DNA from 3 places in the Aneurinibacillus sp. XH2 genome. Region 1 is predicted to be linked to each of the others. Evidence: predicted binding sites of a transcription regulator. Region 1 holds the regulator's gene; each other region holds the start of a gene.
The links. The regulator Rex, encoded in region 1, represses fermentation and respiration genes when NADH is low (regulators of the CRP and FNR family bind a similar motif). The targets are predictions, from matches to a motif close to TTGTGAAATATTTCACAA.
Positions count from the first base shown of each region.

Region 2: ACH33_RS08880 (DUF1641 domain-containing protein) is a predicted target of Rex. The motif match lies at 1,195-1,212, and genes of this name have one in related genera.
Region 3: ACH33_RS03450 (DoxX family membrane protein) is a predicted target of Rex. The motif match lies at 1,320-1,337, and genes of this name have one in related genera.

Region 1 is NZ_CP014140.1:2,473,130-2,476,275, reverse strand. It holds gene dinG (ATP-dependent DNA helicase DinG) at 1-1,039, shown strand, start outside; gene ACH33_RS12165 (redox-sensing transcriptional repressor Rex) at 945-1,679, shown strand; gene ACH33_RS12160 (amidohydrolase family protein) at 1,725-3,026, shown strand; gene ACH33_RS12155 (hypothetical protein) at 3,115-3,146, opposite strand, start outside.
Region 2 is NZ_CP014140.1:1,777,084-1,780,229, forward strand. It holds gene ACH33_RS08875 (cytochrome ubiquinol oxidase subunit I) at 1-671, opposite strand, end outside; gene ACH33_RS08880 (DUF1641 domain-containing protein) at 1,291-1,878, shown strand; gene ACH33_RS08885 (TetR/AcrR family transcriptional regulator) at 2,440-3,030, shown strand; gene ACH33_RS08890 (FAD-dependent monooxygenase) at 3,087-3,146, shown strand, end outside.
Region 3 is NZ_CP014140.1:706,201-709,346, reverse strand. It holds gene mqnE (aminofutalosine synthase MqnE) at 1-608, shown strand, start outside; gene ACH33_RS03450 (DoxX family membrane protein) at 697-1,215, opposite strand; gene ACH33_RS03445 (YuzB family protein) at 1,425-1,688, opposite strand; gene ACH33_RS03440 (YuzD family protein) at 1,695-1,994, opposite strand; gene ACH33_RS03435 (bifunctional cystathionine gamma-lyase/homocysteine desulfhydrase) at 2,005-3,138, opposite strand; gene cysK (cysteine synthase A) at 3,142-3,146, opposite strand, start outside.

The sequences.
Region 1 (3,146 bases):
GACTGATTTAAACGGGGCTGTGCAGGATTGTCTCGAATACGCGGAGCTATTGCATCATATGTTGCTTACAGAAGATGAAGAGCATGTCTATTGGATTGAACTTGACACGCGCACAACCCGCAAAACGATTTATTTGCACCGCGTGCCGATCGATGTATCGAGCACGTTGCGCGAGCGTTTTTTCAACAAAAAAGAATCTGTCATTCTTACTTCGGCTACGCTAAGCGTCAATTCTTCTTTTGCTTACGCGACGGAACGGTTCGGGCTTGCGGACTTGCTCGCGGAGAACAAAGTAAGTACCATCGTGCTTTCCTCTCCGTTTAACTATAAGCAACAGATGCTCGTTTGCATCCCGAGTGAGGTACCGAATATCAAAGGTTCCTCGGAAGAACAATTTATCCGCGCGCTAATAGATTCACTGGCACGGGTGGCCGTTGCAACGAAAGGGCGAATGCTTGTCTTGTTTACTTCATATGCGATGTTGCGCGGCGTATATGAACATTTGAAAGAAAGGTTAAAAGAAGCGAACATTACTGTTCTGGGACACGGGGTGGACAGCGGTAGCCGCAGCAAATTAACCAAGCAGTTTCGCTCCCTGGAAGCCTGTGTATTGCTTGGCACGAGCAGCTTTTGGGAGGGTGTTGATATTCCTGGCGACGATCTATCCTGCCTTGCAATTGTTCGCCTTCCATTCGTCCCGCCGAATCATCCGCTTGTTGAAGCGCGTAACCAGCAGCTGGAGCAGCAAAACAAAAATGCTTTCATGCAGTTGTCCGTGCCTCAAGCGCTCATCCGGTTTAAGCAAGGATTCGGTCGCCTTGTGCGGACAGGAACGGACCGGGGGGTCGTGCTTATCTATGATCGACGCGTTATCGATGCTCGCTATGGCCGGCTATTTCTTCAGTCGTTACCTGAGACAAACGTAATTGTGAAGCCAACGGAAGATTTATTACCCGAAATTTCGGATTGGCTCGCAAGAACAAAAAGCGCAGAAAGAAACAGCAAGGAGGAAGCGACCGAGCCAAAACAGTGGGGGTAAGGTAAGAAGGAGAGGACAAAAAGTGAAAGTGCCAAAAATATCCGAAGCCGTTGTTAGAAGGCTTCCCGTTTATTTGCGTTATTTGAACAATTTAAAAGCAATGAACGTTCGTACCGTTTCATCGCAGCAGCTTGGCGAAGCGCTTGATTTAAACCCGGCACAAATTCGCAAGGATCTTGCCTGCTTTGGCGAGTTCGGCCGCAAGGGGATTGGCTATGAGGTTAACTATCTTGTGGAAAAAATCAAAAGCATTCTTAAGCTTGACAAGCAGGTTAACGTTTTGTTGGTCGGAGCGGGGCATCTTGGACATGCGATTAGCAATTACAACGCTTATTTAAAAGATAGTATGCGAATTGTCGCTATTTTTGATGCAGATCCGCATAAAATCGGTAAAAAAATCGTAAATATGATGATTCAACCATTGGAAGAATTGGCGAATACGGTAAAAGAAAAGAATATCCGCATTGCCATTATTGCGGTGCCAGCGGACGCAGCACAGGCGGTGGCCGATCGCCTTGTCGCCGCCGGTATTACTGGCATTCTAAATTTCGCACCAACGAATTTACGCGTGCCGGAAAACGTTCGCGTCCATGATGCGGATGTAACGATGGAACTGCATAGCTTGGCGTATTATTTATAAAAAATAGAGTAAGGAGGGAAGGCGCGCTTCCCGCGCGCCTCACATATTATGAAAACAATTATCATTCATGCAACAGTGCTTACAGTGAATAACACGAATGAAGTCATCTATGACGGAGCCATCGCATTTGAAAATGGGGTTCTTACATATGTAGGGCCAACGCCGGAAGAATTGGACACATACGGTGAAGTGATTGACGCGCAGGGTCGGATTGTTATGCCGGGCCTTGTGAATACGCATGGGCATACCGGCATGTCGCTTTTGCGTGGATATGCCGATGATCTGCCGCTACAGGAGTGGCTGGAGACGAAAATGTGGCCGCTGGAAGCGCAATTTACCGAAGAACATGTGCGCTGGGGCACTTCTTTGTCTATTGTTGAGATGCTGAAGACGGGTACGACGACATTTGTGGACATGTATGATCATATGGACATAGTAGCTGAGCTTACCGTCGCATCCGGCATGCGTGCCCGTTTGTGCCGCGGCGTTATCGGACTTTGCCCGCCGGAAGAACAAACGAGAAAACTCGAAGAGGCGAGTGCTTTTGCCGCGAAGTGGAACGGTGCGGCAAACGGGCGCGTTATGACAATGATGGCGCCGCACGGAGCTTACACTTGTCCTCCGGATTATATTGAGCGGATTGTGGCACGCGCCCATGAATTGGACTTGCCGGTGCATATTCATATGTCCGAGACGGAATGGGAAGTACAGCAAAATGTGAACGATTACGGCACCCGTCCGGTAGAGCATCTGGAGAAGCTTGGTGTATTTAACAGGCCGACGCTCGTTGCGCACGCTGTTCATTTAACGGATGAGGAATTGGATACGCTGGCGAAATATGATGTAAAAGTATCACACAATCCGATCAGTAATTTGAAGCTGGGCAGCGGTATTGCACGCGTGCCGGACATGATGGAACGGGGGATTTGTGTTTCGCTTGGAACGGATAGTTCTGCAAGCAATAATAACCTTGATTTATTTGAGGAAATGAAAATGGTGGCGCTTTTGCACAAGGGTCACCGCCAGAATCCGGTGCTCGTTCCGGCGACGGAGGCGCTGCGTATGGCAACGATTTATGGCGCAGAAGCGGTTTTTATGGAGGATCGAATTGGATCGTTGGAAGTCGGCAAACAGGCAGATTTTATTATTCTCGACTCCGGCAGGGTGTTTTTCCATCCGTCGCATGATCCGATTTCGCATGTGGTATACGCGGCGAGCGGGCGGGATGTAAAAGACGTATTCGTTCAAGGCGTGCAACTGGTGAAAGACGGCAGATGTTTGACGATGGATGAGGAAGCGGTTATTGAAAACGCAAACCGGATGTTTGCCAGACTGGAGAAAAAGTAAGGGAAAGAAAAAATTCCCCGCCGTTTGCGGCAGGGACAATGGAAGATGGATAGGTAGGGGAATTAAAATGCGAATCCTTGCCTGTGGTTTAAGGCCGTTCCATTATGATCCAAGAATGAA
Region 2 (3,146 bases), 700 kb from region 1:
GTCAAATGCAATGCCTTCTTATGGTACACATGCGTTTTTTTGTTGCGTAACAGATGATAGGCCGCAATGGACGCCAGCACGAAGGCCGATGTCATATAGGCCGAAGCCAGTACGTGAGCCACTTTCGTAGGCATTGCTGGATTAAACATGGCCACGAGCGGTTGAATATTCGTAATGACCCCGTTTTTGAGTTCAAAACCTTGCGGCGTGTTCATAAATGCATTCACAACAGTGATGAAAAAGGCAGACAGCGAGGAGCCGATCGCGACCGGGATCAGCAAAAGAAAATGCTTCATTGGTTTTTTAAAGCGATCCCATGTATATAAGTAAATGCCAAGAAAAATCGCTTCAAAGAAGAAGGCGAATGTTTCCATGAACAAAGGTAAACTGATCACCTGACCTGCCAGTTCCATAAATTTCGGCCACAGCAGGCTCAATTGCAAACCAATGGCCGTTCCGGTTACGACGCCGACAGCTACGGTAATGACGAAACCCCTTGTCCAGCGGCGCGCCAGCAGGATAAAATGCGGATCGTTTTGTTTAATGCCGATCCATTGGGCCAGCGCAATCATTAATGGAATGCCGACACCAATGGTGGCAAACAGAATATGAAACGCCAACGTCACCTCGGTCAAAATTCGGCTGTATAATGTTGCATCGTATGCAAACATGACAATCCCCCTTATTAGCGAAACAGTCGACCAAGCATCGACAGGAGCATAACCATTGCCACAGTTATGGAAACCATTAGTAGATATCTTTCCTGTTTTCTAATCATAAGGTATCCTCCTTGTATGCCCCGGGGTGTTTACCTGTATTGTACAGAAAAAACGGGAAAAAATTGCGGGGAAGGTATGGCAACTTTTCAAAAGTTATGTTGACATTGTGTGAATGATGCTTTCTCCTTTTCAAAGCTCCTATTTGCAATGTAAGCATTATTCTAATATATTATTTAAATAGGGGATTGTAGTAATTAGCTTACATATTTAAGAAGGGCTGTTTGGCACATAATGGAATCCTCCATAATACGGTTTGCGTATAGTTATACTTTCTGGCTGTTTGCAACAGGAGTATAATAAACTTGGGCTAGTTGGATTTTATGTAACCGGTCTCCTTGTGAGCCTTTTCCGTTTCGCCATATGCGGGAGCGATTGTTACGTATGAGCAGGCATGTATCGGCATGTATCTTAGAGATTGTGAAACTAATCACTAAGGATACACTCCTTATGCAGCAGAATCGAATGGTGAAAAGGTTCACGCAAAATGTTTTTGACGAAAGGAAGAGAATAAATGGACACAGAAATTAAACAGCAAAATTTGAAGCAAGATTCAGCTCTATGGATAAACGAGCTGTCCAACCCGGAAGTTCAAGAAGCATTGGCTATGCTTATTCAGAAGCTCCCTCAAGTGAAAGAAGCAATCGTAAAAGTGGAACAAGGCGTAGAAGTGGTTTCAGCTTTTGCCAGTGATACCGATTCTATTAATTATTTGGCTGAACGCGTGGATAGGTTCTCAAAACTTGCTCTTAACAAGGAAAATATGGAAGCCCTTGCGGTTATGATTGAAAGTCTCCCGAGAATTGCAAAATGCGTAACGTTGCTTGACCGATTATTTTCGACCATTGAACCTCTCATCACAGATAAGGAATCCTTGGCATACCTGGCAGATACGGTTAAACTGGTCACCACGCCAGTGACGGAACGTGTTCAAGAGGGCGTATCGATCGTGAAGGAAGCAAAGGAAAGGGCAGCACAGAATCAAACGAATATATCCATATTTGGCCTGTTGAAATTGTTAAAAGATCCTACAGTTCAGGATGGACTAAAATTCGTTCAGGCTTTGCTGGAGGTTTTATCAGAAAAGAAGGTTGTCAAATAATTTGATGTAATCCTTGTTCTGAACGTTGTCTGATAAGAATTTATACGATATTCTTCACATGAATTCAAACAGGCAATGGCGAACGGAAAAATGAAAAATGATTCAGCCTGTAAATCCTGTTCCTTGCAGAACCCTGTCTTCAATCTGACACCAACACATTCGTTGGTGTCTTTTTTCTCGATATTTATTTAGGTAATAGTAACATAGATAATCACTGGTTATATAAACGTGATGATAAGCCAATTTTCATTTTTCCTACCAATCAAAAGTAACTTGGTGGAAGAGTCGGAGGCGATATCTGAAGCGGTGGTTGAAAGACCGGAGTTGGCCGAACATGGAAGGAGACCGCTTTTTTTGCTCGTGAAATGTAGAAAACAATAATTTGATCGTGTAGAACGGGTCGGGGATCAGAATATAAGCTTTTCTTAAACAGAACCCTGTCAAGTGTTTGGTGAATTCATTCATGGATGGAGGATATAATTGACAAAATAGAAAATACACAATATTATTAAGTAAGTGCTTAATTAATTGAATCTTAGTTTCTGCAAAGGATGAATCGCAATGAAGATGAGAACCAACCGCCAACTAAAGGCTTTAGAAACGAAAAACAGGCTGATCGATGCCGCACTCAGAACGTTTTCACGCAAGGGCTTCAGTCAAAGTACGACTAAAGATATTGCTAAAGAAGCGGGGGTTACTGACGGTTTAATTTATCACTATTTTCAGTCGAAGGAAGATCTGCTTTGGGCGATCTTAGATAAGTACACGCTCCTTCATTCTTTGCAAGAAGTGTTGAATAAGATGGACAATCAGGCATCGCTTGAGCATAATCTGACGGTTTATTTCCACTCATTGTTTCGCAGCTTGCACGAGCAGCAAGATCTGATTGTTATGTGTTTTGGCGAGGCACAACATAATTCTGACGTTCGCAAACGGCTTGAGGGGGTTATTCGACAAGGTGTGGAACTGTTACATGCTTATCTTGCACCCCGTGTTCGAGTGGCAACGCATGATCTGCTGATCGCCATCCGTAATATACAGACCGCCATGGTTCTTTATTTTCTGATGACCGATCGGTTCGCCAATAATGAAACGGATCGTAATAAATATATTGAGACATCCGTTCGCCAGTTTTTAAAAGTTTTACAATAATTTTTTTACAATATTTATTTACTAAGTATTTAATTAATTAAATGGAGGTTGTCCAAATGAAAAGTACAGAGATGAGTAAGTCAACCCCACTGAACAGATTTGATGTTGATGTAGTC
Region 3 (3,146 bases), 1.8 Mb from region 1:
AAGTGCTAAAAGAGCTCATGAAAGCCGGATTGGATACGATGCCAGGCGGCGGTGCAGAAATCCTCACAGAAGAATACCGACTAAAAATGAGTCCGGAAAAAGCAAGTACCGACGAATGGTTAAATGTGCACCGCATCGCGCACAACCTGGGACTAAAAACGCATGCTACCATGCTGTACGGTTCTATCGAGAAATTGGAGGAACGCCTTATTCATATGATTCGCGTGCGCGAACTACAGGATGAAACAAAAGGATTCATGGTATTCATCCCATTGGCCGTGCAACCGAAAAAAGCGACCGCTTCTATCAAGCGCCGCACGTCCGCATTTGACGATATGAAAACGATGGCTATCAGCCGCCTGATGCTGGACAATTTTCCGCATATTAAAGCTTATTTCATTAACATTGGAACCCAATTAACCCAGATGGCACTAAACTTCGGCTCTTCCGATGTTCACGGCACGCTTGTGGAGGAACGCATCAGCCATGCAGCTGGCGCATTGACACAAACAGGATTGACGCGCGATGAATTGATTTGGCTCGTTAAAGGCGCAGGCAAGCAGCCGGTTGAACGCGATACGTTTTACAATATTATTAAGGAGTATTAAGCATAAGAAAAACACCAGCAAATCTGAAATAGTTGCTGGTGTTTTTTTGGAACTCATTCTCTCTCCCGTATCAAACATTCTGCTATTATTAAAATTTATCTATTCTATCTTTATAAGACGCCAATTGTTGTTCTCTGCCCATCCATCTATCCAACAACGGCAATACGTAAGTATCTAAACCGTAGTGGCCTGCATTCCGCCCGGCTACCAGGATAAATGTAGTAAAAAGAACCATTTGCGGATTAATGCTAGTTGTGCCGCTGAACAAAAACGCAAAGTTCATAATGATTCCCATCAGTCCGGCGAAAGTAGTAAACAACCCAAGCAGTAAAGCAACACCTACAAGAAATTCCCCCCAGGGAATAAGGAAGTCGAACAGCCCAGAATTCGGTAAAGCAACCGATTTGATAAAACTTGCCCACCATCCTTGCACCGCAGGATGCTCACCCGTTGCTTTAGCAACAGCCCCCTTCAAAAAGCCTGCGCTCTGAAAGCCTCCGGTAATTTTCTCCCAGCCGCTCACCAGCCATGTATAACCTAACCATATGCGCAGTAACAGCATCGCGCCTGCCGCAACTCTACTTTCCCTAAGCCATTGGACTACCATAACTTTCTCTCTCCTTTTCGGTATGGCCTAATGTGTATATTTTTTCAATGTCTCTGTTTAGTTCATTTTTATTATACATAATTTACTATCTCTATGCACCTTTATTATGTAAAATTTCATATTTATGTCATAAAAAAGTATGACTTTCTTAACTAATAAAAAAGACTGAATATAACAAAAGTCCTTTTTGTCATATTCAGCCTTAGCAATTAAAATCCAAGTTTTTTCCAGGCTTCGTCTTCTTCCTGCAACTTCTTAATATGGTCTTTAATCGCCGCAAGCAATTCCTGTGCGTCTTTGCCTGCAATCAATTTTCCATTTACAAGCGCATACGGCTGGACAAAGCACTGGCCACAGTTACCGAGACAGCCATATTCCAACACATCCACTTCATTTTCCTCTTCCAGAACTTTTTTCACCGTCTCAGAACCAAGGGATAAATTGCTTACGCAAAACTCGACCATAGGTCTCATGATGAATCATCCTACCTTCATATTTTCAATGGCCTGTTGAATATCTTTTAACTTTGGATTCCCTTCACCTATGACTTTACCGTTCAATACAACGAGCGGATACCAAAATTCTTCAGCATGAATACGCGCGGCAAACTCCGCTTCCATCCCTTCCAGCGGCTGGTCGATATCGACATAACGCACTCTGACTTCGTTCCCGTATTTGCGTTCAAGGGCGGCCTGCAACCACTCAGCCGTATCTTTCGCCGAAGGCAAATTCACACAACTGGCACACAACTGCTCCGCTCCAAAAACAAGAATTTCCATAAGCTTCTCCTTACGCTAGGGCGTGTTCTAGATCTTCAATTAAGTCTTCCACATCTTCGATACCGACGGAAATGCGGATTAAGCCGTCCGTAATGCCAAGTTCAGCGCGACGCTCCGCTGGAATGGAAGCGTGCGTCATTTGTGCGGGTACAGAAATTAGACTTTCCACTGCACCAAGACTTTCTGCCAGCGTAAAGATTTTCACCCGAGACAATACCTGGTTGGCGCGTTCCAAACTGCCTACATCAAATGACATCATGCCGCCGAAGCCGCGCGCCTGCTTCACTGCGATATCATGGCCTGGATGATCTTTTAAACCCGGATAGTACACTTTTTTGATGTCTCCACGCTGAGTCAGCCATTCTGCAATGCGTCTTGCGTTCGCTTCATGTTCTTCCATACGCACGCCCAGCGTTTTCATGCCACGCAACAAAATATAAGAATCCTGAGGCCCAAGCACGGCACCGACAGAATTTTGTACAAAATGCAGACGTTCACCTAATTTTTCGTCTTTCACAACCGCAAGACCTGCGACAACGTCGCTATGTCCGCCAAGATATTTTGTCGCACTGTGGAATACAATATCCGCGCCAAGTGCAAGCGGATTCTGCCAATACGGTGTCATGAACGTGTTATCCACGATCAAAAGCAACCCGTTTTCTTTTGTGATTTCGGCTACCGCCGCGATATCGGTTACTTTCAGAAGCGGGTTGCTTGGCGATTCTAGCATGACCGCTCTCGTATTCGGCTTTATCGCCGCTTTCACGGCTTCCACATCGCTTGTATCCACAAATGTGGTCTCTACACCAAAGCGGTTAAACACTTTGCTTAGTACGCGATACGTTCCACCGTATACGTCATCTCCTACAATGAAATGATCGCCCGCGTCAAACAACATCACAATCGAAGAAAGTGTCGCCATGCCGGAAGCAAACGCGAAGCCGCGTACACCGCCTTCAATATCGGCAATATACTTCTCCACCGCATAGCGGGTTGGATTGCCTGTACGCGAATATTCATATCCTTTGTGTTTGCCGACACCTTCCTGTTTATACGTACTAACCTGGTAAATCGGAACGTTAACTGCCCCGGTTAAAGGATCGCCGTCTACGCCGCCGTGGATCAACTTTGTTTTCATTCTCATCGTCTACA